DNA from 3 places in the Dyadobacter ginsengisoli DSM 21015 genome. Region 3 is predicted to be linked to each of the others. Evidence: riboswitches for the same ligand, from Rfam matches in the RefSeq annotation. Region 3 holds a riboswitch; each other region holds the start of a gene.
What was found. Region 3 has a riboswitch for cobalamin ahead of BP71_RS22615 (cobyrinic acid a,c-diamide synthase CobB). Riboswitches for the same ligand answer to the same signal wherever they lie in the genome.
Positions count from the first base shown of each region.

Region 1: linked by a shared signal. The riboswitch ahead of BP71_RS31530 (TonB-dependent receptor plug domain-containing protein) and the one ahead of BP71_RS22615 (cobyrinic acid a,c-diamide synthase CobB) in region 3 are both predicted to bind cobalamin.
Region 2: linked by a shared signal. The riboswitch ahead of metE (5-methyltetrahydropteroyltriglutamate--homocysteine S-methyltransferase) and the one ahead of BP71_RS22615 (cobyrinic acid a,c-diamide synthase CobB) in region 3 are both predicted to bind cobalamin.

Region 1 is NZ_JCANTY010000010.1:140,425-150,781, reverse strand. Features, by position in the region: gene BP71_RS31575 (xylulokinase) at 1-159, shown strand, start outside; gene BP71_RS31570 (single-stranded DNA-binding protein) at 211-546, opposite strand; gene BP71_RS31565 (DNA gyrase inhibitor YacG) at 797-1,153, shown strand; gene BP71_RS31560 (aldo/keto reductase) at 1,184-2,059, shown strand; gene BP71_RS31555 (SAM hydrolase/SAM-dependent halogenase family protein) at 2,079-2,969, opposite strand; gene BP71_RS31550 (hypothetical protein) at 3,018-3,602, opposite strand; gene prfA (peptide chain release factor 1) at 3,744-4,817, shown strand; gene BP71_RS31540 (thioredoxin family protein) at 4,821-5,381, opposite strand; gene BP71_RS31535 (DMT family transporter) at 5,555-6,496, opposite strand; cobalamin riboswitch at 6,538-6,738, shown strand; gene BP71_RS31530 (TonB-dependent receptor plug domain-containing protein) at 6,830-8,710, shown strand; gene BP71_RS31525 (YncE family protein) at 8,721-9,800, shown strand; gene BP71_RS31520 (thioredoxin family protein) at 9,839-10,357, opposite strand, start outside.
Region 2 is NZ_JCANTY010000004.1:574,015-584,371, reverse strand. Features, by position in the region: gene fumC (class II fumarate hydratase) at 1-830, opposite strand, end outside; gene BP71_RS17500 (6-phosphogluconolactonase) at 986-1,717, shown strand; cobalamin riboswitch at 1,887-2,122, shown strand; gene BP71_RS17495 (hypothetical protein) at 2,128-2,298, opposite strand; gene metE (5-methyltetrahydropteroyltriglutamate--homocysteine S-methyltransferase) at 2,332-4,653, shown strand; gene BP71_RS17485 (acyl-CoA thioesterase) at 4,727-5,110, shown strand; gene BP71_RS17480 (hypothetical protein) at 5,220-6,263, shown strand; gene BP71_RS17475 (carbamoyltransferase family protein) at 6,500-8,365, shown strand; gene BP71_RS17470 (SGNH/GDSL hydrolase family protein) at 8,388-9,509, shown strand; gene BP71_RS17465 (DUF5989 family protein) at 9,584-9,733, shown strand; gene BP71_RS17460 (SxtJ family membrane protein) at 9,836-10,204, shown strand; gene BP71_RS17455 (Ppx/GppA phosphatase family protein) at 10,240-10,357, opposite strand, start outside.
Region 3 is NZ_JCANTY010000006.1:199,011-209,367, forward strand. Features, by position in the region: gene BP71_RS22600 (SusD/RagB family nutrient-binding outer membrane lipoprotein) at 1-381, shown strand, start outside; gene BP71_RS22605 (TonB-dependent receptor plug domain-containing protein) at 429-2,618, opposite strand; gene BP71_RS22610 (hypothetical protein) at 2,621-3,250, opposite strand; cobalamin riboswitch at 3,356-3,567, opposite strand; cobalamin riboswitch at 3,643-3,826, shown strand; gene BP71_RS22615 (cobyrinic acid a,c-diamide synthase CobB) at 4,090-5,424, shown strand; gene cobN (cobaltochelatase subunit CobN) at 5,446-9,726, shown strand; gene BP71_RS22625 (magnesium chelatase subunit D family protein) at 9,749-10,357, shown strand, end outside.

The sequences.
Region 1 (10,357 bases), on a different contig from region 3:
GCCCGTGCCGCCGGTTTCGGACTTGGCTATTACAAAACCCGCAAAGACGCATTCGTAGGCCTAAGCGCATTACGAACCATAGAGCCTGACCAGAACCTTGCCCAGGCCACCAAGGATGCCTATGCAAATTGGAAAGACGTACTTGAAAAAAGCCTGTAAGATCGTCGGCCCGGTTTACCCATGTATGCCGGGCCGACATTTCCTTCCCATTCAGACTTCCGCTTCCTGCTTCCTGGAAATTTCCTCCACCTTATGGGCAGTCACTTCCGTTACCCTGACGGTCTTATTCTCTTTGTTCAGATATTGGCGGTAAGTTAGCCTACCCTCGATCGACACCATTTTTCCCGTTGTCAGAAAAGACTCACAGCGCTGCGCCAGCTCTCTCCAAACCACTATGCTGTGCCAAACGGTATTCTTGACCTCCTCCTTGTTTTTGTTCACATATCCTTCGTCTGTTGCGAGTGAAAAACTGAGCATCTTACCGCCATCGAAGTCTTTTACGTTGATTTCGCGTCCAACATTTCCGATCAATTTAACCGAGTTCATACTTGTGATTGTTTAGATGATGAATGATTTTGTTACGCCGACCCACTCGGATCGGTTCTGCAAAAGTGTGCTGCAATCGAAAACTGATTCGGTTATTAACCACTTATAATCAAATAAAAACGCTTGCAGCCGTTTGCAAACGGAAAGATGCTTTTTGAGCAGTGCAGCAAACGAATTTTATTATATTGCATTCAGACGATTCTATGCACACCAATCGGAACTGACGAGGGTCCGGCCAAACAGTTTGAAAATGAAAAATTGCCAGGAATGTGGTAAGCCACTAGTAGGGCGGGTAGATAAAAAGTTCTGCTCGGATATGTGCCGGAACAGCTACAATAACCGGCTGAATTCAGATTCTTACAACATTGTAAGAAATATGAATAACCAACTCCGCAAGAATCGCCGTATTCTCGAAGAACTGTGCCCGGATGATAAATCCAAGATTACCAAGCACGTCCTGATAGCCAAAGGTTTTGATTTTAACCTCATCACCAATATCCGCCCGACATTAAAGGGGAGTATTTATCACTTCGTGTACGACTATGGCTACCTGGAACTGGAAAACGATTTTTATCTGATCGTGAAAGATAAACGACTGGAGAAATAGATATTTTTGCACGAATTCAAATTACCACCGATGAAGAAAGTAAGCCTCAGCGATTCCGGGCCAAAGGTCTCAGAAGCAATTTATGGTTTCTGGAGATGGACCGACGAAGGTGCTATCACCACCGCCCAAATTGAAAAGACCGTCAATCTCTGCCTTGAACTGGGCATCAATACATTCGACCACGCTGACGTTTACGGCGACCAGACCATTGAAGAGCATTTTGGAAAGATTATCCGGAACAGGTCATTCAAAAGGGAAGACATTGTTTTGTTTAGTAAATGTGGGATCAGAACTTCTGAAAACAAGTATCTTACCTACTATGATAACTCCCGGGAGCATATTATCAACAGTATCAATGGTTCGTTGAAAAGACTCAAAACAGATTACCTGGATATTTTCCTTTTGCATCAAAGCGATCTGCTCGCCGACCCTGAAGAAACTGCGATGGCACTGGCTGAGATCGTAACTTCTGGAAAAGCCAAGCACATCGGCGTGGCCAACTTTACTGTTTTTCAGCACCAGTTGCTTGCCTCTTACCTGCGTATCCCTATTGTTACCAATCATATCGAGCTCAATCTGATGAATACGACGGCCATTGAAGACGGCCGGATCGATTTTATCAAACAAAGTTTCAGCAAACCGCTGGCCTGGGCACCACTCGCGGGCGGGAAAATCCTGAACGGAACAGATGATAAAGCGGTCAGACTGAGATCAAAGCTGGATGAGATCGGAAAAAAATATGACGCAAATATCGAGCAGACTGCCGTGGCCTGGTTAATGAAGCTGGGTACTTTACCCATTATCGGATCACTTTCCGAAACACGCATCCGCAATGGGGCAAGTGCATCGGACATTAAACTGACCCGGGAAGACTGGTACGAAATCTACCAGGTGGTCGGAAAATAAATCAGAAGCGGGGTATTGTTCATTTACTCAGGACAATACTCCATTCACTTCCACTCAGTACTTTATATTTTTCCGAGAAGTTGCCCATATTGATGCCGAGTGAAAAGTTAAGCAGGCTGTTAAAATAGCCGACATCCGCACCTTCTTTCACCTCCCCAAATGTGTTGACAAACTTTACCTTCCCTTCGTACACTTTGTCACCCGCTTTGAAAACCTGCACTTTCACATCGTCTCCGATGCGCACATTTAGTTGATCGAAATGCGCTCTGTCAATGTTGGTCCATACATTACCGTACTGAATATCCAGGATCGGGATAGCGCCCAGGATTTTCCCTTTTTCAAAAGAAGGCTTTTGGTAAGGAATCGAGATGACATTAGCTGACAATTTCGGTCCTACCTGCTCAAAAGATATTACTTTCGCTGCCAGCCGCGCGCCTGTGTATGCGTATACGTCACGCCCGTGAAAGGTGTACGACGCACCTGAATTTTTCCGCCGGTTAACCGCTTCATCAATTTCCCTCACCTCCCCGATCCCCATTTGCTCCGCCACGAGCGTCAATGTGCCATTGTCGGGAGTAACAAAGTAATGTCCCGATTTCGTCAGCAAAACCACTGACTTTCGCTCGGTCCCCACGCCCGGATCTACTACCGAAACGAAAACTGTTCCGGCCGGCCAGTACGGTGCGGTCTGTACCAGCCTATAAGCCGCCTCCCAGATATTATATGCAGGAATCTCATGCGTTACGTCATACAACCTGATGTCCGGGGAAACACCCGTCGCTACACCCTTCATGGCTGAAACGGCTCCGTCCTTTAAACCGAAATCGGATTGAAAAACGACAGTATTATTTTGGGCCGAGGCCGTGAGCGAAGCGATGAAAAGAACCACCAGCGGTAATTTGTGCAGCATAGTCACGCGTTTTTGTTTTCCTGAAATAAACAAAAATTATTGCCTGAATCAATCTTTCAACTGCTTGGCGTCCAGCTTCCTGATGATCTCCTTTTTACTGAAAAGCAATCGCCAAACCGCGAAAGTCGTGTCCTGTGCACTCATGCACTTTTTACAAACAATACTTTCCGCTGATACAGGCGCATTATATACCAGCATAGTGTCGTTCAGCTGCTGCAAATTATCACCGGCAGTCGCCTTGCTTCTGGCACTGTAAAGGTAAGCATCCAATATTTCACGCTCTTTCGGCGACAGAGCCGGGTTTTTCAGGTCGGCAGCTCCCATAAGCTCGACTTTGACGCCATATTCTTTTTGTAAGGCCGCGACAACCGGAATTCCCGACAGATTTTTGCAGAGTGCCACCCCGGACCCGGGATTTTTCTCCAATTCGCTTTTCAAAGTCTTTTCGGCGATCTGCGCTATTTTCTTTCCCCATTCGTCGGCCGCATAAACAAGCTGCGTGTTGGTAACCCGTTTGATTTGCGATGCTTTGATCTCCCGGCTCAATTCCTTGGTATTTTCAATGCGGCCACTTTTAAAATCACATCCGGCAAGAATTCCGGTTATCGCTGCGATGTATAATAACTGTTTCATATTCCGTAAATGTTAGTCTGATGTACCCTCTTTCCGCACCCAACCCGTCATAACATGCATATGGCGTCTTGAAATCATTCATTTAGCTAAAATGCGTATCTTTGTGCCCCGAATGCGTCGTGCCAAAGATATCCAATAAAGATGATCGATAAATTAGAAGCTATAAAAGAACGTTTTGAAGAGGTTTCTCAACAAATTATACAACCGGAAGTTGTCTCCGACTCTACACGCTATTCCAAGATCAGCAAAGAATACAAAGATCTCGGCAAGATTGTAGAGCAATATGTGATTTACCAAAAATTGCAAAAGGACATAGCCGGGACCAAGGAACTTATAGCTACTGAAAAAGACGAGGATCTGAGAGAAATGGCCAAGGAGGAACTCGATGAGCTGGTGCCACGCCTGGACGAACTTGAACAGACGATCAAAGAACTCCTGATCCCCAAAGATCCTAACGACAGCCGTAACATCATCCTCGAAATCCGCGGCGGCACCGGTGGCGACGAGGCGGCCATCTTTGCGGGAGACCTTTTCAGGATGTACCAGCGCTTCTTCGAGAAAATGGGGTGGCGCTCGTCCGTCATGGACTATACCGAGGGAACCAACGGCGGCTACAAGGAGATCATCTGCAAGGTCGAGGGAGAAGATGTATATGGCAAAATGAAGTTCGAATCGGGTGTACACCGCGTGCAACGCGTTCCGCAGACCGAGTCTCAGGGCCGGATCCACACTTCTGCCGCCTCCGTTGCGGTACTGCCCGAAGCCGAAGAAGTGGATGTACAAATCAACATGAACGACGTTCGCGTGGATACATTCCAATCGTCAGGCGCGGGTGGACAGTCGGTTAATACAACCTATTCGGCGGTCCGTCTTACCCACATCCCATCCGGACTTGTGGTGAGCTGCCAGGATGAGCGTTCGCAGTTGAAAAACAAAGACCGGGCATTGAGCGTCCTTCGTTCGAGGCTATACGAGATCGAGTTGAAAAAACACAATGATGCGATCAGTTCTCAACGTAAATCCATGGTAGGAAGCGGAGACCGTTCTGACAAGATCCGGACATATAACTACCCGCAAAGCCGCATTACAGACCATCGCATAGGTTACACGGTTTACAACCTTCCCGCCGTAATGGAAGGCGACATCGCCGAGCTGATCGAGAAACTACGCATCGCGGAAAATGCGGAGAGAATGCAGGAGGGTGAAACTGTATAAATATTATTTCGCCGGGTACAACTCGCCATAGGTCTTGGCCTTATAGCTCTCGAAATCCTGCTTTTTGTGATAATCTTCTCCGAAAAAGGTGATGATCTGATGGAATTCCTTCGCTTTCAGATATCCGGGAAGCGGCTGAATCATGTTGAATTTATCGTCCAGGAAAACAGTGGTAGGATAACTCGGTTGGTTGTTGGTAAGCGCCAATGCGATTTCGTTGATGCCGCGACCTCCCTGGGCCAGGTATTTGAATTTCTTGTCGCCAAGTGTGATCGCCTCTTTCTGTTCTGCGTCCAGCTTTACAGCATAATATTTCTTGTTAATATAGTCGACCACCGCTTTGTCCTTGAAAGTTTCACGGTCCATTACCTTGCACCAGCCGCACCAGTCGGTGTAAACGTCGATCACCACCTTGCGGGGCTCCTTTTGAATTTTGGCAAAGGCTTCCTCGATGGTGAGCCATTGGATCCCTTCTGCGGGTTTACTGGCTTTATCCGCTTTGAAACCTGCCAGGATTATCAGCATCAGCGGAAATATCAAAAGCGATGACAGGAATCGTTTCATGGTATTTTTGATTTCTTTTTGTTTAAACAAACCTCCCACACAAATCGTTACCCGGCATCTCAAATGCTATTCAATAATCAGCAAGCCAGGAAAGCTGTCCCAATTTTACGCATTTTTTGACGAAACAAAACACAGGAGATTGATATCAATGCCTTTGCCTCAAACGTGCGGCTTTAAGCGCTTTTACTTTTGGCAAAAGAAACGAGTATTCCTCCGGCAATGATGAGAAACATCCCCGCGAGCATGGAAACAGAAGGGATCGCTTCACCCATCAGAAATCCGATCAGGACGGAAAACAGGATATTGGAATAACCGATCGCAGCGACACGACCGGCTTTGTCATAGGTAAACGATTGTGTCAGCATCCTTTGCCCAAGCAACGCGGTCAGTCCCAGCGCCAGAAAACCCAGCCATTGAAACACGTTCTCCGGCCATTTGAATGTTCCGATCAGAAAATCCAAGTGCGCTATCGGATAATAGGTGCCCACCAGCATCGAAAGGATGGGCATCACGATCCCGCTCAGCATAAAGGAAAGAATGATCGCGCGTGTGTCATACACGACTCCCAATTGCCTGATCGACAAATAGGATATGGCCGTCAGCAATGCGTTGCCGAGTCCCAGCGCATTATCCCGGAAAGAGCTCGACAGATCGGGGCGAAACACAAAAAGGATGCCGGTAAATCCGACGAAGATCGCCATCCATTCCTTCGAATTCAACGTCTCTCCGATCAGAAGCCAGGAAAACAATGCGAGGAAAATCGGATAGGTATACTGGTAAGTAGAAGCCCGTCCCAGGCCAAGGGTTTGAATAGCGTAAAAAAGCATGTAAAGCGACAATGTGCCGACCACGCCCCGGAAAATAAGCAGTCCCAGCTTCCCGCCTTCCTGGCGCAATGGCCGCCTCCGGATGCTGCTGATCACAAAAACAACGCCGACTATGTTCCTGAAAAAAACGAGTTGTACCGTATGGAAATCCTTACCAAGCCATTTGGAGATAGCCGAAGTAAGCGAGAAGAAAAACGCAGCCCCGAGCATGAGGTAGATGCCTTTATAAGACGAAGTCGCAGGAAAATTTTCAGTAGTAGCCGCCAACGGGATCAGAATTTGCCGCAAAGATAGCGCTTATCACAAACAACCAAAAGTCATTGAAAATGCCTAACTTTGCGCCGCTTGGTGCCATAAACCACTTCTAATCAGCGGTTAGGCTTAATAGGGAATTCCGTGAGAACCGGAAACTGTCCCCGCAACTGTAAGTCAGCAATAAACGGACCGATCTTCATGCCACTGTTTCCGAACGGGAAGGCCCCGGATCCCAATGATGAGCCAGGAGACCTGCCAGAGCGTTTGATCTGATGTTTTCGGAGGAAAAACCAAAGATCACCGCCAATCCATTGCTTTGCTGGGGTGACTGCCGACCGGAAATTTTTTATCTTTTTGATACTTTGGGTGAGCTCAGCCTTACCGGCGCGTCTCTATGCCCAAAGCGACTCCATCGACCTGGATCCGGTTGTTATCAAAGGTTTTGTTCCTCAGAAGTTTATGAGTGGCCTTAAAATCCAAACCATGGATTCCGCATCTCTCGCCCAGTTCCGTTTTCAGAACATCGGTGACGCATTATCAGCCTACACGCCGATTGCATTCAAAAACTACGGACCTGCCCAACTGAGTACCGCCTCCTTTCGCGGCACATCTGCCAATCACACTGCCGTGCTGTGGAACGGACTGAATATTAATGCGCCTACGCTCGGGCAAACCGATTTTTCCACCATTCCGGTTGTTGGTTTTGACCGATTGTCTGTCCAGTACGGCGCCTCCGCCAGCATTATAGGCACCGATGCCGTGGGAGGCAGCATTTTGCTGGACAGCAAGCCGTCCGCCGGACGCTTTGGCATTAGCCTTGGGAGGCAGCAAGAAAGTTTCCGAAATCATCAGAGCCAGGCTAATGTCCGGTACACCCTACCGTTGACAGGCCAATGGACGATTTCGGGCAAGACCGTTGTGTACAGCGGACGCATGAACAATGACTACCCTTACGAAACAAGGAGCAATTACGCGGTACTGCTGACAGAAACTGCTCAAAAAGGTATTGTACAGGACCTGTTTCTGCAATCCCCGAGCGATCAGGAGATTTCGGCACACGTCTGGCTCACCAGCAACAAACTTATACTGACGCCGACTGATGAAGCGGGCCGAGAAATGACGCTCACCGAGGCGTATCGTACCATGTTGCGTTATCGGATCAAGACGTTCACCATCCGCACCGCGTGGGTACGCGATATTATTGACTATGCAAAAGGAGACCTCTCCCGCCCCGACCACTCGGTTACAGACAAGCTGGCTACCCGGGTTGAAAAAGATTTCACATTGAATATGGGTCGCTCACTCCATCCAATATCGCTCAAAACCGGTGCTGAATGGACGCATTTCCGTTCGGAAGTGCCCGGCTATGCCCACACTCCGGTAACTGAAAACCGCACCGATTTTTTTGTTCTGAGCCGCTGGCAGGTCATCGACCGCCTGACCTTTTCTGCTAATTTCCGGCAGGCTTTGGTCACCGGCTACAATCCGCCATTCACGCCTTCACTGGGGGCTGAATACAATTTGATAAGAAACGATCGGCATCGCGTAATCATAAAAGGCTCCCTCGGGCGCAGCTACCGGACTCCCACCCTGAATGAACGTTACTGGAAAGATCTCGGGAACCCGGATATTAAACCCGAAAGCGGCTGGAACAAAGAGCTGGGCGTTGAGCACACTTTCAAACCGGAACCGGGAAATGCCTTACGCATTTCACTGACAGCCTATCACAATCGTATCAAAGACTGGACGTATTGGAATCCTTCGAGGAAATACCGGGTCGAAAACCTGCAACAGGTACTCGCCCGCGGTATCGAGCTGCAACTAGGTTACGTCTGCCGGACGGGGGCAACCAGGTTAGGATGGGACGCCGGCTACGCATTCAATAAGAGCTCTCAGGAAAAGGCTTATGACAATTATTCGCAGGATATAATAGGAAAGCAGCTTGTCTTTGTCCCCCTTCACAGCACCAATATGAATGCATTTGCCCTGTATAAATCGACGAAAATCACCGGTCAGTTCCAGGCTGTTGGCAAACGTTTCACAACTTTCGATAACTCACAATCCTTCGACGGATACGGGTTGATCAACATTCTGGCCGAAACCGCCATCTCCTGGAAGCCTTTCAAGGCGCACATTCAGGGGCAGGTGCGGAATGTCACGAATGCTTTTTATCTGAATGTGCGTAACAACGCGATGCCGGGAAGAAGTTTTGCATTAAGTTTAACCTTTAGTTACGATTCTCAATAAATCAATGAAAATGAAAAAACAGTTAGCCAGTTCATTAGCAGTAGCCCTTTCTACGCTCGCGGTATGGTCGTGTAACCAAAGTGATCCTGCACCGAAGGGTGACTACGTAAGTGGCGTTTTTGTAATGAATGAAGGTAATTTTTCACAAAATAACGGGGCTATTTCATACTTCCCGCGTGAACGGAGCACAGCTGACGCGGATATTTTCGCAGCTGCAAACGGTACTGCATTAAAAGGCGGTGTACAGGATTACGTGGCATCAAATGGAAAAGGAATAATTCTGGTCGACAATTCTGCAACGGGACAAGACAAAGTGGAATTTGTAGACAGTTATACTTTCAAAAGCGAGGGTACCATTGGCGCACCAGATATCGAAAACCCGCGAGAAGTGGTCATTGTCAATAATAAGGCCTATGTATCGTGCTGGGGAACCAACGCAGACTTGAAATATAAGACGGGATATGTTGCAGTCGTCGATCTGGACAGTAAGAAGGTTACGAAAAAAATCAACATTGCTGACGGACCGGAGAACCTCGCCTATCACAATGGAAAGTTATTTGTTGGAACAACGCCATGGGGCCAGGGGACAAAACTCGCCGTCATCAACACTACATCTGACCTGGCTGGCGATCCTATCTCATTTGAAGGAGCCACCAATCCGATAGGTATAGATGTAAACGGCAAACTTTGGGTTCAGGCTGGCGGGAAGGTAGCGCGCATTAATACGGAAAGCTCGACCGTGGAAGCTACGTTAAGCATTGCCACCGGCGGTTTCAAGACGCCGGGTAACTTTGCATTCAGTGCCGACCTTAAATCGATATTCTTTGTGCTCTCGTGGTATGACGATAAAAATCAGGAACATGGCGCCACCTATAAATTCGCCATTACCGACTCTCAAATCGCAATGAACACCCCATTGATTCCGCGCGTTTTCAGCGGATTGTCAGTCGACCCGTCACAAGGGTTATTGTATGCGGGTGTCACCCCTTCGTACGCTCAGGCTGGTTATGCAGTACGCTACCGGGCAGACGGCAGCCTGGTCGACTCGCTAAAAGTAGGTGTTGCCCCAACAGGGTTTTTCTTCCAGTAACGAGAATGCCCCGGGCAACCCCGGGGCATTCCTGCTTGTTAAGCATTCTTCCATTTGATGCCACATCCGATCGCCCTCGCAGAGGGTGTCGTTACAGCTGTCTTACCTTCCAACAGCTCATTCACTGCATTTTCCACGTATTTTTGACTGGCCGCAGCGGGATCACCCTGGTTATTATCGATGGCACCGATGTAAGCGACCTTAAACTTTCCTCCAACTTTTCTAACGACGAACATATGCGGTGTATTGGTTGCGCCAAAGGCCCGCGTTACTGTCTGGCTCTCGTCCGCAAGGTATGGAAATCCGTATTTCTTTGACTTGGCGCGCTGTTGCATCGCAGCGAAAGAATCCCCGGGAGACGCAGTGACATCATTAGGCTGGATAGCGACAACCGGGTAGCCTTTTGCCGCATATTGATCGTTCAGCGCAATGATCCGGTCCTCATATGCCTTCGCTATCGGACAAGTATTGCAGGTGAATGCAATAATGTAGCCTTTCACTTCCTGCCGATCCGCCAGTGATACCATTTTACCATCAACTCCTTTCAGACTGAAATC
Region 2 (10,357 bases), on a different contig from region 3:
ACGATCGCATCGTGTGCCGCGAGCGCTTCGAATTTGTTTTCGGCTGTGATAAATGGCAGCGCCGTGAGTGTGGCGATGTGCCTCGCCACGTTTTCAGAGTATCCGGGAGGTGTGTTAATGCCTGTTCCCACTGCGGTTCCGCCCAATGCGAGCTCCGAAAGGTGCGCGAGGGTATTTTGGATCGCTTTCAAGCCGTGATCCAGCTGGGAAGCATAGCCCGAAAATTCCTGTCCCAGAGTCAGCGGCGTGGCGTCCATAAAGTGTGTACGGCCGATTTTAACCACATTCTTGAACGCTTGCGCTTTGGCCTTCAATGTGTCGCGCAGCTTCGTAATGCCGGGGATCGTTATATCCACCAGGATTTTATAAGCTGCAATGTGCATAGCGGTCGGATAGGTGTCGTTGGATGACTGCGACTTGTTAACGTCATCGTTCGGGTGGAGGAATTTGGCTTTGTCGGCCAGGTCCCCGCCTTGCAATACATGTCCACGATAGGCGATTACTTCATTGCAGTTCATGTTGGACTGTGTTCCCGAGCCGGTTTGCCATACCACGAGCGGAAATTGGTCGTCGAGCTGGCCAGCCAGGATTTCGTCGCATACCTGCCCGATCAGGTCGCTTTTCTCTTTCGGGAGCGTACCGGCCTCATAGTTGGTGATGGCTGCGGCTTTTTTCAGGTATGCAAATGCCTTGATAATTTCTTTAGGCATCTTGTTGATATCCTGGGCGATAGGGAAGTTCTGGATCGAGCGTTGCGTCTGGGCACCCCAGTATACATGGGCAGGAACCTGCACTTCGCCCATGGTGTCTTTTTCTATACGGTATTCCATTTTTAAGTAGAATGATAATGTAATTGAACAATGCGTACTAAGCGGTAAAGTTAGGGGCGGACTTGCAGTTTTTGGTGTTTTTTAAGGACAAATGTTTAAGGACGGGAAAAGAATGTTTAGATTGGTGAGACCTGATCCCGAATACCGCCTTTATTATGACTCCTAAAATCAGTATCTACCCGGATTATACTACGATGAGCTTTGCGGCTGCGGAACGTGTAATCGCTTTGTTGATCAACAAGCCTCGCGCGGTCGTATGTTTCCCATCGGGAAGTACGCCCAAAGGGATGTTCCAAGCGCTGGTGGCGGCACACCATAACGGCCGGGTTGATTTTTCACAATGCACATTTATCGGACTCGACGAGTGGATAGGAATGGGAGCAGGCGACGACGGGAGTTGCCGGGACCTGCTGGACAGGGATTTTTTGAAACCGATTGGCCTTCGCGACAGTCAAATCATATTTTTTAATGGAAGGGCGTTGAACCCGCAGGATGAATGCGATCGTGTTAATAAGGCTCTGGCCAGTCTGGGTGGTCTCGATCTGATCGTGCTGGGTGTGGGGATGAACGGACATCTTGCGTTGAATGAACCGGGTACCTCCTGGGATACTTATGCCCATATTTCGGAGTTGGAAACCATTACCAAAGAAGTAGGACAAAAGTATTTTCATCAGCCAACTGAACTTACGAAGGGATTGACGGTGGGCATCAAACATATTCTGGAAGCCAAAGCCGCGATCCTGCTCGCTTCCGGGAGGCCCAAAGCGGCAATCATTCAACGGGCAATGGCATTCCCCGTTTCCAGAGATTTTCCTGCTACGGTATTGCAAAACCATTTGAATGCGGAATTTATCCTCGACGGGGACGCAGCTGCCCCGGTTTCATAGCTGGTCACGAAATCGGGATATCAAAATCACTTTTGAGGGGGCTGTTTCGATTCAAAAACAGATATTTTATCCTGCCAAAACATTAATTTCTCTTCGCGTCACTTAATTCAATAGCCCATTTCCGGGCCAATCTCCATTCCTTTTAAATTTGAGCTGTTCTTTGTGAACACCCGTCAATCGGGATGATGGTTTTGCTTTTGGATCCCTCAGCCAAAATACAGCAAAAGAAAAAAGGAACCGTGTGCAAATCACGGGCAGTCGTGCTACTGTAAGTATCTGCATCACATGGATGCGGTTTTTTACCCTCGTGACCCATTGCAGTCAGGCTTTCAGGAAAGCCGAAACAGCGAGAAGGGCGGTAAAAATGATATAAGCCAGGAGACTTGCCGTCATCCTCAATGACTATTCTCTCACGATCGGGGAATGGCCAAGTATTGATTTACCACATATTTAACCCCGAAGCCGCGCTCCTGGATATATTCAGGGAGGCATGTCTGCACATTTTCTGCGGCCAGGGCGGTGAACGGGAGCGTATGATGTACCGGGGCAGCGATGTCGCCGGGATGGGTGGGTGTTTTCACAGGGTTTTTTCAAACTCTTTAAACACAAAAATTATGTTGTCACACAACCTCGGCTATCCGCGTGTGGGGAGCCATCGTGAACTCAAAAAGGCCAATGAGCAATTCTGGGCCGGAACTATCGATCGGGATGCGTTGCAAAAGGTAGCCCAGCAGATCCGTCACCAGAACTGGGATACCCAGCAGCGTGCGGGTATTGAGCTGATCCCATCGAACGATTTCTCCCTTTACGACCACGTTTTGGATATGTCCCTCATGGTAGGAGCGATTCCCCGGCGTTATCACCAGCTGCTCGACGGCAAATCGAACAAAGAACTTGAACTGTATTTTGCCATGGCGAGGGGATACCAGAAGAACGGCCTGGATATCAAGGCAATGGAAATGACCAAATGGTTTGATACCAATTACCATTACCTGGTACCGGAGTTTGTGAAAGATCAAAAATTCAGGCGGTACTCCGACAAAGCACTTATCGAATTCGAGGATGCATTGCATAAAGGAATTCTCACAAAGCCGGTTTTTCTGGGCCCGGTCACTTATTTGTTGTTAGGGAAGGAAAAAGAAGAGGGGTTTGAGAAAATCGATTTGCTGGACAACCTTTTACCGGTTTATCTATCTGTTTTAAAAGAATTGGCCGCGCGTGGGGCCAAATGGGTGCAACTGGACGAGCCGGCATTAGTACTCGATCTGTCGGAGAAGCATAGGCTTGCATTTGAGCGTGCTTACCAGCAGATCCGTGAAGAATTACCCTCCCTACAAATATTGGTTACGACCTATTTCGGGGCATTGGAGGACAATGCGGACGTGACTGTGAGCTTACCCGTGGATGCATTGCATATCGATATCACCAGGGGGCTGGAAAGCCTGGATGTGATGCTGAACAACGCGTCGTTCATCGGTTCTTCCAAAAAACTGTCTCTGGGAGTAGTGGATGGGCGTAATATCTGGAAAAATGATTTCGGGCCATCACTGGAGCTGATCAGAAAGGCTGTGAATGTGCTCGGAGAAAGCCGGGTGATGATCGCACCATCCTGCTCTTTGTTGCATAGCCCGTTCGATCTGGATCTCGAAAAAAACGAGCAGGTGCTGACACCCGAGATTAAAAACTGGATGGCATTTGCGAAACAAAAATTGAATGAAGTGGCAACTCTGGCGAGGCTTTCCGGAACGGAATGGCAATTGGATCGGGCATTTGTGGTTAATCAGCAAGCTATTGACAGTCGCCGTACCTCTGCATTGATCCATAAACCGCAAGTAAAGCAGCGCGTTGCAGCTATTCATGAAAAAGACTTTGAGCGGTCGAATGGTTTTGCGGTACGCCAGAGTATTCAGCTTGAAAAATTAAAATTACCGCTATTCCCCTCGACTACGATCGGCTCATTTCCGCAAACGGACGAGGTGCGGCAACTCCGCGCGCAGTTGAAAAAAGGCGCCTTGTCAATAGACGAATACGAGGCACGCATCCGGGAGGAGATAGTAGACTCTCTGCGCTGGCAGGAACGGCTGGGTATAGATGTGCTGGTGCACGGCGAATTTGAACGCAACGACATGGTCGAGTACTTCGGAGAGCGTTTGTCGGGATTTGTTTTTACTCAGAATGGTTGGGTACAGAGCTATGGCAGCCGTTGCGTAAAGCCGCCGGTGATATATGGTGACGTAGAGCGGCCTGAAGCGATGACGGTGAAATGGTCGTCGTTTGCGCAAGCTAATTCCGAAAAACTGGTGAAAGGAATGCTGACAGGTCCCGTCACTATTCTTCAATGGTCGTTTGTGCGGGATGATCAGCCAAAGAAAGATACAGCTTTCCAGATCGCATTGGCTATCCGCGACGAAGTAGTAGACCTCGAGAAAGCTGGTATCCGTGTGATCCAGATCGACGAGCCGGCAATTCGTGAGGGACTTCCCTTGCGTAAGCACGCATGGAATACCTATCTGCGATGGGCCGTGGACGCCTTCCGCCTGAGCGCGGCAGGTGTCGCGGACCAGACGCAGATCCACACGCACATGTGCTACGCGGAGTTTAATGACATTATCGATTCTATCGCTGCCCTGGACGCCGACGTGATCACGATCGAAACCTCGCGTTCGCAAATGGAGCTCCTCGACGCGTTCGCTGCATTCAACTATCCCAATGAAATAGGACCGGGCGTATACGACATCCATTCCCCGAGAGTACCCACCGTGGAGGAAATGGTTCTGCTCCTGGAAAAGGCATTAAAGGTCATCCCTGCCCGCAATTTGTGGGTAAATCCCGACTGCGGGCTTAAAACCCGGAAATGGCCGGAAACGGAGGCCGCTTTGCGGAATATGATTTCTGCGGCTAACTTGCTGCGCGAATCGGTGGAAGTTGCCGGATAGCAATTGGGTGTGGTCGCAGATGGCCACACCCAACTTATTATTATTCCAGTTCTCATCACTATTTTCTAAGGTTTTGACAGTAGCAGAAAAAATTACCGCTTCGGAAACCCGCGTTTTTAAAACCGTATTTCCCAATAACACCAACCACTACGACACCCTCTTCGGGGGAACCGCATTATCGATGATGGACGAGGTAGCATTTATTGCCGCAACGCGCTTTTCGAGATTACGCTGCGTAACCGTTTCATCCGACCGCATTGATTTTACGCATCCAATCCCAGCCGGGACCATTATTGAGCTCGTGGGGCGCGTTGAAACCGTTGGTAATACCAGTATGAAGGTCAGGGTAGATATTTTTGTAGAGAAGATGTATGAAGAGAGCCGGGAGAAGGCGGTGACGGGGATTTTTACTTTCGTGGCGCTTGACGAAAATCACAAACCTACAAGGATCATATAAGCAGTGCCCGAAGGGTAATTTTATCAGCCGGTTATTCATCAGAAAACAAAAAAAATGAGCAGAAGGTGATATTGAAGGGACTGTTCCATCTGTATCGGCATCCTGCTTCATGAAATCACGCTCTTTTATCTTCTCAGGTATCTTTGTTCTTTTCCTTTATATCGTGTCAGAGATTCTGCTTCGCCTGGGATTGCTGTTCTTCGGTTATCCATTCTTTCGGCCATCCGACTACCTTTATTCCGGGTTTTACGCTAACATGAAGGAAGTCAGTTCCAATGAGATTCGACGGGGAGGTGAAGTTAAAAATGTGCTTATCCTGGGCGGTTCAGTGGTAAGTACGGCTTGGACACATATGGAAAGCAGGCTGGACACGATTTTGCAAAAGCATTATGGAAAAAGAGCACGGTACGCTTTTTATAATGTGGCGGATGCTGGTCATACTTCCAGGGACAATGCGTTGAAATACAGTTTGCTAGGAGAGAAGCGCTTTGACCTCGTACTTTACTATGAAGCGATCAACGAAAACAGGGCTAACAATGTTCCGGCGCAAGACTTTCGCCAGGATTATTCACACATGCGCTGGTATCACGATATCTACCTTCTGCAATCTCATCCGGAGATTAACATTACAGTAATACCTTATGTGCTCGACAAGGTGATGGGTAACGTTAAAGACCGCCTGGAACATCGCGTCTACATTAGCCATGGGGAGGTCGACCCGCAGTTCGCGCAATATGGTTCGGATATCAAGACAGAAGAACCCTATCGCCGAAATTTGGAGGAGATTATAACCATTGCCAAAAAGCGGGGTGACAAGCTTTTGCTGGTGAGCTATGCATCCTTTTTTCCCGAAAACGTTTTGCTGACCGGTGAGGAAAAGGATATGCAGCATTTTGCGGGATGCAACAGATTTGTTGCTACGCCTGTCGTGATGTGGGGCAGGCCGGAGAATGTCAAAAAAGGTATAGCCATACATAACCAGGTTTTAAAGGGGCTGGTTAACAAGCACAACACGTTATTTCTTGACATGGAGCGTCGGATGCCGAGAGACCCGGAACTGTTTTGCGATGTCTGCCATTTGAGCGGGCCTGGGGCACAACGCCTTGCACATGAGATTACCGAATTTATCGTACGGCATAAATTACTGGAATAAGGCTCACGTTTCCTGGAAGTGATTCAGAATTAGTTATTTAGGGTAGTTGAATTTAGGCCCTGTGTTAACATTTCATTATTCCTGGCTGACATTTGACTGATTTCGAGCCGTTTGATAACAAATCTAAGGTGCTCGGTAGCGGGGTTCGATTGCAGGGTTGCCCAAAATGCTTAACTTGCACGCCTTTTGAACAGTGTAGGTCGAAAAGCTATACATATTTATATAAATACGCTTTAATGAAAATTTTAGGTATCTCGGCTTTCTATCATGATTCGGCCGCGGCTCTCATCGACAACGGAGAAATAGTTGCGGCAGCCCAGGAAGAGCGCTTCACCCGCAAAAAACACGATCCCGGTTTTCCCTCTAATGCAGTGAAATTTTGTCTGGAATACGGCGGACTTTCTCTAAACGAGCTCGACGCGATTGTTTTCTATGACAAACCGCTCCTTAAGTTTGAAAGATTGCTTGAAACCTACTACGCTTTTGCCCCAAGGGGTGTAAGATCCTTCCTGACGGCCATGCCGGTCTGGATCAAGGAAAAGATGTTTCTCAAAAGATTGATTAACGAGGAACTCGAAAAGCTGGGTTACGATAAAAAGAAGAAAAAGGTGAAAATGCTCTTCCCGGAGCACCACCTGTCACACGCAGCGAGTGCATTCTATCCTTCTCCTTTTGAGAAATCCGCAATTCTGACCATCGATGGTGTGGGTGAATGGGCCACGGCTTCGATCTGCCTGGGTGAAGGAAAAGATATCAGTATTTTAAAAGAACTTCGTTTCCCGCATTCGCTGGGACTCCTTTATTCGGCATTCACCTACTTCCTGGGCTTCAGGGTGAATTCGGGAGAATACAAACTCATGGGTCTCGCGCCGTACGGAGACCCCACTTCGCCCGACATCAAGCGTTACGAGGAGATTATTCTGAAAGATCTCATCGATCTGAAGGAAGATGGATCGGTGTGGCTTGATCAGGATTATTTCGATTATGCAACGGGCCTGAAAATGGTGAACGAGCATAAATGGGAGGCTCTGTTCGGCTTTAAAACCAGAAGACCGGAGGATGCCCTGGAAGCTGTTCATTGTAACCTGGGACTTGCAATCCAAAATATTACGGAAGAGGCGGTGGTGAGAATGGCGAAAGAAGCTAAACGCCTTACCGGTGCCGATTACCTATGCATGGCAGGTGGGGTTGCATTGAATTGCGTTTCGAACGGGAAATTGCAGAAAGCCAATATATTCAAAGATATTTTCATTCAGCCCGCAGCAGGTGATGCCGGCGGTGCATTGGGTGCCGCTCAAGCCGCATACCATATCTTTTTCGGACAAGAGAGAAACATTACCTGGAAGGCGGACGCGATGCGCGGATCCTACCTGGGACCCACTTTCTCGGATCTGGACGTTGCGTTGACTGCCAAAAAATACAAAGCAGTTTATACGCACTTCGAAAATTTCAAAGACCTTACACAGGAGGCTGCACAGTTGTTATCAGAAGGAAATGTAGTAGGCTGGGTACAGGGAAGGATGGAATTTGGCCCACGTGCGCTGGGTGGCAGGAGTATTCTGGGCGATCCAAGAAATGCCGAAATGCAGAAAAAGCTCAATCTGAAAATCAAATACCGTGAGTCTTTCCGGCCTTTTGCCCCGTCGGTATTGGCGGAAAATTGCTCCGATTATTTCGACTACGACGGTATTTCACCCTATATGCTGCTGGTGCATCCGGTTGCACAAAACCGGAGAAAGCCGGTGCCTGCCGATTATAGTTCGCTGGACCTGCGTGAAAAGCTTTATTTCGAACGTTCGGACCTGCCTTCCATTACCCATATCGACTATTCTGCACGTATCCAGACCGTGCATAAAGAAACTAACCCGCGTTATTACGAACTGATCGATTCTTTCAAAGCATTGACAGGGTACGCCGTAGTCGTCAATACCAGTTTCAATGTACGGGGAGAGCCAATCGTTTGTACTCCTAACGACGCCTACCGTTGCTTCATGCGGACTGAAATGGACTACCTGGTCGTAGGGAACTTTATTTTTGATAAGAAACAGCAGCCGGAGTGGCTGGAAAAAGATAACTGGAAGGAAGAATTCGTTCTGGATTAATCCCCATTGATCATCCAAAGTAATGGCGTCTAAAATTGTTACCAGCATAATCCGGATTTTATTTCTGGGGATATTGTTCGTGTTTCTGTTCTATCCGGACAAATTTCATATCAAATTCGATTATCCCGGCTATCCGCAAAGTGATAGCTGGCATATAAGATTGGCGAAATTCGCTTTCTGGCTTCTGCTGGTCATCGAGATTCTCCGCATATTCTACTATGGCGTTGTAAAGAGCAAAGCGAAAGGACTGCTGGCTAATGTTGTCACGATCTCCGTTCCGCTGATTGTGACGTTGATTTTCCTCGAAATCATATTCATGTACGTTCCGCAGAGCCACGAAGGTGTGTTGTCAAAAGCCTCGCAGATTTGGTGGGAAAAGTACTGGAATCCGGTAAACTCGCTGGGCTATCACGACAAAGAAATCAAGAGCGAACCCGGTAAGAAAAATGTACTGGTAATCGGTGATTCCTTCGCTGCCGGTCATGGGTTGAAAGATGTAAATGAACGGTTCTCAGACATGCTCGAAGCAAAGCTCGGAAGGGATCAATATACCATTTATAACCTGGGAATGTCGGGGGCCGACACCCGTGACGAAGTAAAACGGTTGCAGGAGTTTCCGGTAAAACCAGACATCATTATCCTTGAATATTTTCCCAATGACATAGAGAAGGTAGGTCGCGAGAAAGGGCTTACATTGACGGGTGCCGAACCGTATGCGGATCTCAAAGGTCCAATGGCGACGATTGTGAAGCGTTTCTATCTCCCCAACTTCATCTACTGGCAATTACCGCATACGGGTTTCAGTACGTTTGAAAAGTTTGTTCAAACGGCTTATACCGACACAACAATACTCCATGCGCACTTGAAAGATCTTTCGGGTATGCTTGCGTATCGCGACAGCACGAAGGCTCAGATGTATGCTGTATTCATTCCGTTCCTGTTCCAGGTCGATAAAAGTGCGGGGTATACCAAGCCGGTGGAGGAGTATCTTCGCGCAAATAATGTAACAGTGGTTGGGATTAATGACGGTGTTGTCAAAATACCCGAAAAAGAACGCGTGGTAGGCAAGAACGATGGTCATGGCAGCGCCGCGCTGAATCAGCTGATTGCGGATAGGCTCTATGACGTGATGGGTAAACGGTAACTCAGAATTAATACGATAAGCGTTAATAAACGATACTTAAGTTTTACATTTGATTTTTTAAACACTAGATCAAAATGGATTTTTTGACAGATTTATTTGCATTTATGAAGGAGCGTAAAAAATGGTGGCTCGCTCCTGTGATCATCGTTCTGCTCCTTATCGGTGTGCTGATCGTGATTGGCGGAGGTTCGGCTGTGGCGCCTTTCATATATACCTTGTTCTGATCATTCCAGGTCAACGCAGATCGATCCTATATATATTTGAAACCTGTTCCGGTAGCATTGCCAGCAAGGTAATGCTACCGGAATCATTATTATGTTATTCAAATGAGTGAATCAGAAAAAGTCAAAGCGCAGTTGGTGATCGTTACCGGGCTTGTTGTCCTCTATTTTATTTTCAAATCGCAATATCCCTATTTTCTGATCGGGGCTGCGGTTGTGGGCGTGGGAAGTCTGGCTATTCCGGTCTTTGGCGATCTGATCGTCAAAGGTTGGTACAAGATCGCCGAAATCCTGGGAGCGATCAACGGCCGGATTTTATTGTCGCTTGTATTCTTTGTCGTACTTTTTCCAGTCGCAGTAATTGCGAAGTTGACAAAAAAGAATCCGTTGAATCTGAAGAAAGAGGACACCGATTCCGTTTTCACGGAACGAAATCACAAATATGCTGCGAAAGACCTGGAACAGGTCTGGTAATATTATAAACGTAGAAGAAGTCAAAAAGGCCTGGTTCAGGCCTTTTTTTTGCGGCATGCCCGGTCGTAGAGCAATTGCAGCATGCCGTCTTTGAGTCCAACATCCGGGACATGTATTACTTCTGCACCAGCCCAGCGCATGGCCGACGTATAA
Region 3 (10,357 bases):
TACCAGGAAGGCGTCACCGCATCCATGCGCTTTGCGGGCATCCGCGACGAAAACATCACGGCTTATCTCAAAAAGGTGCCGTATAATGCCGCCAAATGGAAGGATTGCATCGGCTCCCAGAAATGGATTGCGATGTATACGCAGGGCATGCAAGGCTGGCTGGAACGTCTCCGGTTGGATTTCAGGGACCCCAATACCGGCAAAGCCATTTTTGCATTACCCGCCGACGGCTCACTCGACCCTGATGTAACGGATATATCGGCCCGCATGAGTTACCCGCTTGTAGAAGCGTCGCTCAACGGCACGCATTACCGGATGGCGTTGGAAAGAATTGGAGGCAGGAATAGCAAGGCTGCTAAGAATTGGTGGGATAAATTTTGATGAAAGGCGGGCGCAACGCATGTTTACGATGCGCCCGTTTTACTTTGTTAAAATCGCTTCACATACCGAACGGACAATGCCCTTCCGGGCAGATTGTATCCCCGTTTTTCGTAATAGTTCTCATCGGTGATATTGCTTAGTTTCAGCGCGATGGCGTGGTCGCCGACGATTTTGAACTGCGCGGTGAAATCCAGCACCATATATTTCGGATATTCTATTTCGGGATTGATCGGATCGGTGTAGTCGATGTCTTTTCGTGTTCCGATCGATCTTCCGGATAATCTGATTTGAAGCCATTTCAGGTTATCATACGCAATGCCGTAATTGAAAGTATTTCGTGCAACATTCTGAATGTCGCGCTCCACTTCGGAGGCGTCGGTGCCAACAATCAGCTCCCTGGCTTTGATTATTGAATTACCGTTCCAGAATGCTCTGAGCGAATAGTGATAGTCGCTTCTGGCCCCAAAATCATAGGATAATTCGGTTTCCAGACCTGTGATTTCCGCGTCGGCCGCATTCACAAAAGTGGCCCTGGATGTAATCACATCACCATTGGGCAGTGGCTCGTTCACGACATGTATGATTTTCGCGATGCGGTCGTCTACCTGCGTATGGTAGAATGTGGCATTGGCTGCGAAACCTGCTTTGGGTTTATTGAAATCCAACCCAAGATCCCAACTGAAACTGCTTTCGTTTTTCAGATCAGGATTGCCCGCAGTGATCGCAATGCGGCCTTTCGAGTCGCGGATCTCATTATATCCTGCCACGCTGTACGCATCCGTGGTCACGAACGCCCTGCCGACATTGGTCTTCATCCGAAACGAAGGCACGAGTTCGTACGTAATGCCCAGACTTGGACTTGTGAATGGACTGGTCTTCTTCCCTGCTTTATAAGTAGGGAGCAGGGCGGTTTCCCGAACATCAAAAGTAATGTGATCGAGTCGGATCCCTGGCTGTACGGTCAGTTTTCCGAAATTTAGCAGGGCTTGGCCGAAGAAGGCATTGGAAATCAGCGCATATTCCGGTTGAGTAGGGGCGCGCTCCGTGGTGTCGTTGGTCCAGCGACGGCTTTTGGTAGAAGCATTGAGATAATCATAACCCAATATCACAGAATGACGGCCTAATTTCCAGACATCCTTCACCTGAATACCCTTCCATGCGTTGCGCCCCTGCGCCGACCGGAAGGGGACAACAGCCTTGCCAGACACATTTTGTGTGTAATTTTTGGTACTCTCTTCAGAAGTGAAAACTTTCACACTCGGATTATGCCGGCCAATCAGGCCACTTAATGAAACATCCAGGGCCTGCCGGTCCAAGTCCTTGGTACTGGCCTCGGCACTTCCTGACGATAGCTCACCCGGCGATTCTACGTCCTTCGCCTGAAATTGCTCCCCACGGACATCCACCCGCCAATGCTCATTGATCTGGTATCCGAGGCGCAATGCACCAGAGAAATAATGCAGCTTGGTGAACGGTCGCCGGTCGCCGTCACCGGTGGTCTCGTCGGTCTCAACCACGGGCCGGCCGATGTAGTTTTTTTGTGCATGTTTGTACCCGAAGGCGTCCCTCAGCCAATTGTTTTTCCCGATCCGGTAATCTTTGGATCTTTCCAGGTAGCTGAATGAGAGATCGTAATCGAGTTTTGAAGTAATATTCCCGCCCGTATGAAGCCCTGCCTGAATGGTTTTGAAACTACCATATTCAACGAACACATTACCGGCTGGCTCACCTTTTGAACGTTGCGTGATTACGTTGATCACCCCGCCCATAGCCTGTGAACCATACAGGGAAGAAGCAGGCCCTTTCAGAACTTCAATCCGCTCGATACCATTGAGATTGATCTGCGATAGGTTCGTAGCACCGGCCGGGCGTCCGTCGATTAATAGTAATGTCCTTTGGTTCAGACCCGAAAACTGGGGCCGGAAGCCGCGGATTCCAATGCCGGATGAAAGGTTCGGATATTGAATTACATCCACAGCGGCGGTTTTTCGGACGATATCGGTCAGGTCGGCGGACGGAGTCATCCGGATATCGTCCCCGGAGATCAGCGTGAGCTTTTGTGCGATCTGTTCTTTTTTTGTCTCAAATCGCGTCGCGGTCACGACCACGGCGTCCAGCTGTTTGTGATCGGAGGAGTCGGGGACGTTTTCCTGCGCGGACGCTGGCAGGTTAGCGAGAACGAATAACATCAACCCGGCGAAAGGCCTGCGGAAAGAATGGTACAAAGTAATATGCATTGTTAAGATTGAAATGATTCGTATAAAGTCACTGCGCCAATGAGGATCGAGAATGAGCCGACGAGGTAGTTGACGATGGTCAGGAAACGGTCGCGCTTGCCGGCAAAACGGCCGATCGAGAAGGCAAAGAAATAGCCGTAAGCCGACATGGAAAGGATGATGCCGACGCTCTGGAGAATGATGATCCAGACGGCCGTGACGGCGTCGCTGGCAGCGAGCGTCAATGCAACGGCGCACGCTCCGCCCGTGCCCGCAAGCCCATGAACCATGCCTACCCAGAACGAGCGGCTGACCTTAGGATCATCGGCAATAGGGGAGTATGTATTCTTTTTGAAATTCCTTCGGATAGCCAGCATGCCCAGCCAGATCATCAGCGGCCCCACCAGCAATTCCACTTTACCGGCAACCTGCAACGAAAGCGTCGACCTGAGAAGTAGCACCAGGACGGCAAACAGGATCAATGTGAGAGAATGACCCAACGCCCAGTGCGACGAGCGCCATATCAGTTTCCAGCGTTGTGCCGGACTTTTATTTTCATCGGTGGCCAGTACCGATACCGCCGCCATATGGTCGGGTTCGAAAGAATGTTGTACGCCGAGCAGCAGCGAGTCAATGAGCAGATAATGAATCATTTGGATTTCCGCATAAATTAAAAAACAACTTATGGGAGAATGCAGAAGGCGACTCAGGTTACATGTACCTGCGTTGTTGTCCTCTTGCCTTTCTTCCCGAAAGCAAAACCGGATTGTTCAACGGCAGGTCTTCTGGCTCGTCCAAGCTCTTGCGCCTTCCCGGGCTTTCGAATGATTGAAGTCATTCAAAAAGTCTATCCCAGTGACATCATGCAAGAGCGATGTTTTGAACTTACAGCAGCGGGTACTGCTCCGGATTTGCACCGGATTCCCTTTTAATCACGCGCAGAGCGTGAACCTATGAATGTGCAAAGCTAGCTTTTTTTGACCGAGTAAAACCAGAAAACCGGATGATTAAGCCTAACTTTGCGGTCCAACAAGTTCTTTAACATACTTCTACAACAGAAAAGGTAATGCATTTCAATGCATTCCAGGGGAATCGTGTGAAAATCACGAGCTGTCGCGCAACTGTAAAGGGACAATTTTGAATGACGAATGATTGGGCAAAAATTATTCAGTCAAACATTCAGAATTAAAACCCAAAGCCAGAGCACCTGCTTTTTCATGTTGACAATGCTTTCGCGGTTTGAAGCAGGGTCAGGTTTGGATATGGCCGGGATTTGCTCCCGCCTGCCGGTTTCGGTGCTTCCGTTCATACCTTTCTTTCTTTGCTTACTTACTGATATCGCCTGATGTGTGGCTTTTCAGATCCTGACTTTCTGAGGGCCGGGATCCCGGATGGTTTGCGATTGCTGGGATAGGATGATGAAGAAAGCTTGTATCTAAAAAAGGAGTCATTGCCTTGAAATAAATAGCTAACAACAAAACCGCCCTCCTCAATGCAGTCAGCATTCCTCATTTCTGCTCCTTCCAGCAACTCGGGTAAGACCACCGTTACGCTGGGGTTATTGCGCGCATTGAAAAATCGGGGGTACAAGGTGCAGCCATTCAAATGCGGGCCGGATTACATCGACACAATCCATCATACCACCGCTGCCGGGACGCCAGGGATTAATCTGGACACTTTTATGGCTCCCGGATCGCATGCAGAGGCGCTGTTCGAAAAGTATGCTGGCGCATCGGATGTAGCGGTTACCGAAGGGGTAATGGGGTTGTTCGACGGGGCCGACAGGATGAAGGGAAGCAGCGCAGAGATCGCGGCTTTGCTGGATATTCCGGTAATAATGGTTATTTCGGCGCAGTCGATGGCCTATTCCGCGGCACCGTTGATTTATGGTTTCAGCCGGTTTGATCCACGGGTACGCATTGCCGGTGTCATTTTCAATTTTGTCAATACCGAGTCCCATTACCGTTTTTTGAAAGAGGCCTGCGAAGATGCCGGTGTTGAGGCACTGGGTTATTTGCCTAAGGATCAGAACCTGGTGATCCCTTCGCGGCATCTGGGGTTGCATATTTCTGCTGATACCGATTATGAGGCCATTGTTCAGAGACTGGCCAAAATTATTCCCAAAACCGTTGACGTGGACCGGCTGCTCGAAATCACCCGAAATAGTAACCAGCGGACAATTGCAAAACCTATTGTCCCGAAAGCGGATCCGCGAAGCCCGCTCCGGATCGCAGTGGCCCGCGACGCAGCTTTTTCTTTTTTGTACCACGAAAATATCGAAGTATTAAAATCAATCGGGCAGGTGGAATGGTTCAGCCCGATACAGGACCGGCAATTGCCAGAGACGGATTTGTTGTACCTGCCAGGCGGCTACCCGGAGCTTTTTGCAGTTGAACTGTCAAAAAACACCCCGATGCTGAGCGCCATAGCGCATTATTGCGGGAGCGGAGGCATCACCTATGCCGAATGCGGGGGCCTGATGTATCTCGGTAAAAGCATTACGGACCACCGTGGCGACAGCTTTGAGATGGCAGGCGTGCTGGACGTCCGAACCTCGCTGAAACATGCGCGGATGACGCTGGGCTATCGGAAACTGCATTGGAATGGGCTGGAAATCAATGGCCATGAATTTCACTATTCGACGGTGACCGACGAGAAAATAACTCCCGAACCTGTGCTGATCACCAATGCAAAGGGCATTCCGGTCGATACCCGCTTGTATCGGGCCCAAAATACTTTTGCTACCTATACACATCTTTACTGGGGAGACAAGCCCGAGTTTATTAGCCATTTAATCCAACAGTCGAACCGCAATCGTTCACATTAAGCCGATTGCCGATAGCTCCTTATGAAACGTCAGCGCGTCACCCGATCCGATGGAAAAGCCATTAACCTCGTTCAGCGGCGGGGGCACCTGTCATATTGTTACAATGCCTGCTGCTGCGGCCGGGTCGACCGGGGTTATGCGCCTATCCCTGTGGAATTGTATAAAAATGAATGGTTGCGGAGAAAGCTTCGGAATGTGGTGCATATGACCAAAGGCGGTTGCCTGGGGCCCTGTACACTGGCTAATGTGGTGACACTGCTGTTTGACGGTCATTCGGTCTGGTTCCATTCGATCAACTATGAATGGCAGATCATCGCCATTTTCGATTATATAGAGAGTATGGTAAAGGCCGACCGGTACCTGGTACCGCCTTCCGACCTGGCGGAGTATGTGTTTCAGTTTTACACCTGGAAGGGAAGCGAACATGCGACGGTGGCTGGTCAGGTGGCGCTACCTACGGAAGGCATTGTATTTCTGACCCATGCCGACACAGACCTGCTGACATTGAACCGTGCGATGCAGCTCTTGCCGGATGATTTTCCGAGGACAACCGGTATCAGTTTGCTAGCCATCAAGAGCGAAGAACAAATGCAGCAGTTGCTGCAACGTGAAATTGCGGAAGCAAAAATCATTGTTGTGCGCATCCACGGCAGGTTGAGCAGCATTCCGGGTTTTGGAGAACTGGTGAACCTGGCCGGACAACGCGGGCAGCATCTGATCGTGGTGAGCGGCACAGGTGAGTTGAATCCCGAATTTGCTGCTGTATCCACCGTTTCTCCCGCCATTTTGCAGGAAACACTGGGTTATCTTCAGGCAGGAGGATACAACAACCTGCTGTCGTTACTAGGCTATCTGTCTGACCATTTACTAATGACGGGTTTTGGTTTTGAAACACCCGCTGTGCTTGCGGAGCACGGTATTTACCATCCGGACCTGCCCGAGCATGCGGATCTGGACGACTGGCTGAAACACCGGGACCCGCAGCTGGCGACGATTGGCATTACATTTTACCGGGCTCATTGGCTAAGCGGTAATACACACTTTATAGACACCATGGTGCGATCGCTGGAAGATCGGGGTGTGAATGTACTGCCGGTTTTTACCTCATCACTGAAAGCCTTCAATCCGGAATCGGGGAAACCCTATGCGTTTGAATTTTTTGGAAAACCGGAAGAATCCGGCATTGCCGTCCTGATCAACACGATATCTTTTGCGATGAACGACGTCAGGGCTGCGGGGGCGCGGCCTGTGCAAACCGATGCGCTGACTGCCCTGAATGTGCCGGTGTTGCAAGCCATTGCCTCGGGGATGAGCCGTGGGCCCTGGGAATCGTCGGCGCGGGGATTGAATCCGCTGGACACGGCCATGAATGTGGCGATCCCTGAGTTTGACGGGCGTATCATCACCGTTCCGGTTTCTTTTAAGGAGAAAAACAAAGAAGGAAGAGGTTATGAACCGCTGGAAGACCGCGTCGAGCGGGTAACGGGTTTGGCAGTCCGGTTTGCAAGGCTGCGGTACCTGAAAAACCGGGATAAGAAAATTGCTTTTATCCTCACCAATTCCAATACGAAAGCATCGCAGATCGGTAATGCGGTGGGATTGGATGCGCCGGCATCGCTGCTGAATATCCTGAGGGCCATGCAGGCCGAAGGATACCGGATCGACCAGCTTCCGGTGACGGGGACAGAGCTGATCCATGCATTGATCGACCGTTGCTCCTATGATGAAGAGTTTCTGACTTCCGGGCAACTCGCACAGGCGATTGCGCGCGTACCTGCGGCGCAATATCAGCAATGGTTTGACCAGCTTCCGGAGCAACCCAGGCAAAAAATGCGTAAGCAATGGGGCGAAGCGCCGGGCAAGACCTACGTGCACGAGAATCACATTGCCCTGGCCGGGCTGGACCTGGGCAATGCCCTCGTGATGTTACAGCCGCCAAGAGGCTACGGAATGGACCCGGACGCGATCTATCATCAGCCGGATTTGCCGCCTACCCATCACTATTTCGCGTTATACCGTTGGCTGAGGGATAGTTGGGGTGCCGATGCGATTGTACATGTAGGCAAGCACGGAACGCTGGAATGGCTCCCTGGCAAGGGTATCGGATTATCGGAAAACTGTTTTCCGGATGCTTTCCTGACCGATCTGCCAATGTTTTATCCGTTTATCATCAATGATCCCGGGGAAGGTTCACAGGCCAAACGGAGGGCGCATTCGGTTATCATCGATCACCTCACGCCCCCTATGACTTCTGCGGACACTTATGGTGAGTTGGCCGAGCTGACGCAGCTGGTCGATGAATATTACCAGGTCGAAAGCCTGGACCCATCGAAATTGCCGTTGCTTCAGAGGCAGATCTGGGAGCTGATCCGGAAGACCAACCTCGATACCGATCTCGCCGCGATGCTCAGCAGGGACCATGGTGACCATAAACATGACTGGGATGAGGACATGACTCCCGAAGGTGTGCCGGTGAGCCTGACAGAAATGGATGGAAAGGATATTGCCCATTTGATCGAGGACATCGACGGATACCTCTGTGAACTGGGTGCCGCTCAGATCAGAAATGGATTACATATTTTGGGGGAAATGCCTGAAAAGGAAGCGCTGATTAATATGCTTCAGTCGCTCACGCGGTTGCCCAATGGACCCGTACCTGGCTTACAGACTGAACTCGCGGCGTTGTATGGCTTTAATATAGATACACTTCATCAACAAAAAGGGCAAAAATTAGGGCAGGTATCCGACCAGTTTGCCGCCTGGGCAGACCGGCCGATCGTTACAGGTGCGGACGTTCTGGAGGTGCTGGATGAAATGGCCCGGCATATGATCCGGGTTTTTATGCATTACCGGTTTGAAATACAATCAATCGACCGGATGATCGCGGAGGCGCTGCCATGTGCACTATTCGACGCTGGCCTGAATGGAATCAGGTCGATAATGCAGTTTATGGCCAGTGAACTGGTTCCAAACCTGGGGCAGACCGACGATGAAATCAATAACCTCCTGCATGGACTCTCGGGTGGGTATGTACCCGCAGGACCCAGCGGCGCACCCACACGGGGAATGGCGCATATTTTGCCAACCGGTAGGAATTTTTACGCAGTAGACCCGCGTGTGTTGCCCTCAAAGGCCGCATGGGAGGTGGGGCAGCACTTGGCAAAGGAGGTGCTCGACCGGCATTTTAGGGAAACCGGCCGCTATCCTGAAAGCATTGGTATCAGCATTTGGGGCACCAGCGCTATGCGTACCCATGGCGATGATGTGGCGGAAGTACTGGCGCTATTGGGCGTCAGGCCGCTCTGGCAGAGCGAAAGCAGGCGTATAACCGGGTTGAAATTGATCAGCACGGAAGAGCTGGGCCGGCCGCGCATTGATGTGACTACGCGTATCAGCGGTTTTTTTCGGGATGCTTTCCCCCATCTGATCGAACTGATGGATGAGGCGGTCCAGATGGTAATAGCCGCGGAGGAGCCATTGGAAGATAATTTTGTCAGAAAACATTTTCTGGAAGAATTCGCCGAGTTGCAGAAGGACCCGGGCTTGTCCATTGAACAGGCTGAGGAAAAAGCTTCCTACCGGATTTTCGGTGCAGCGCCGGGTAGCTATGGCGCGGGTATCCTGCCGTTGATCAACGAGAAAAACTGGCATTCGGATGCCGATTTTGCACAAACCTACATTAATTGGGGCGGCTATGCCTACTCGCGCAACGCGCAGGGCGTAGATGCGCGCAAGGAGTTCACGCAGCGGCTCGCGGGTGTGGAGGTCGCTGTGCACAATCAGGATAACCGGGAACATGATATTTTCGATAGCGACGATTATTTACAGTTCCACGGCGGAATGATCGCCACGATCCGGAACCTGACGGGACATCAGCCGAAGCATTATTTCGGAGATTCCCAAAATCCGGCCAGGCCGGTTGTAAGGGACCTGAAAGAGGAAATATTACGGGTTTTCAGATCAAGAGTGGTGAATCCGAAATGGCTGGATAGCATTCGGAAACATGGTTACAAGGGCGGTTTGGAACTGACCGCGACGGTCGATTACGTTTTTGGCTACGATGCGACAGCCCACGTGGCGGAAGATTGGATGTATGAGAAGTTAACAGAAACTTATGCTTTGGATCCCGTGATGCAGGCGTTTTTTGAGCAAAATAACCCCTGGGCATTGCATGCGATCGCAGAACGGTTGCTGGAAGCAGCCCAGCGGGGAATGTGGGAAAAACCTTCTGAGCAGGCATTGCAGGGATTGCGGGAGCTGTACCTGAAAAGTGAAGCATTACTGGAATCCCGTGTGGAATAACCGGTTCAAAATAGAGCTAATCATGAAATTATACCCTTTCCCGGCGATTGTCGGACAGGAAAAATTGAAGAAAGCATTGCTGCTTTGTGCGGTCAACCCAGGTATCGGCGGTGTGCTGATTAAAGGGGAGAAAGGGACTGCTAAAACGACCGCGGTACGAGGATTGGCGGAGATGATGCCGCCGGCTGTTCATGAAAGTGGCCTGAGACAGGTTCCGTTTGTCGATTTGCCGCTGGGTGCTTCGGAAGATCGCGTGCTGGGCAGCCTCGATATCGAAATGATGCTTTCTGAAAAAAGGAAGACACTTTTGCCGGGTTTACTGGCAGAGGCGCATCAGGGGATTTTGTACATCGATGAGGTCAATCTTTTAGCTGATCATCTGGTGGACGTGCTCCTCGATGTCGCGACTTCCGGCGTGAATACCGTTCAGCGGGAAGGGTTGTCGGTGAGCCATCCGTCGAGGTTCATATTAATCGGTACAATGAATCCAGAAGAAGGTAACCTGCGTCCGCAATTTCTCGACCGCTTTGGGCTGATGGTGGAAGTGGAAACGCATAACGAAGTGAGCGACAGAACTGAAGTGGTGAAACGGAGAATGGCTTTTGAACACAACCCCATACAATTTAACGAA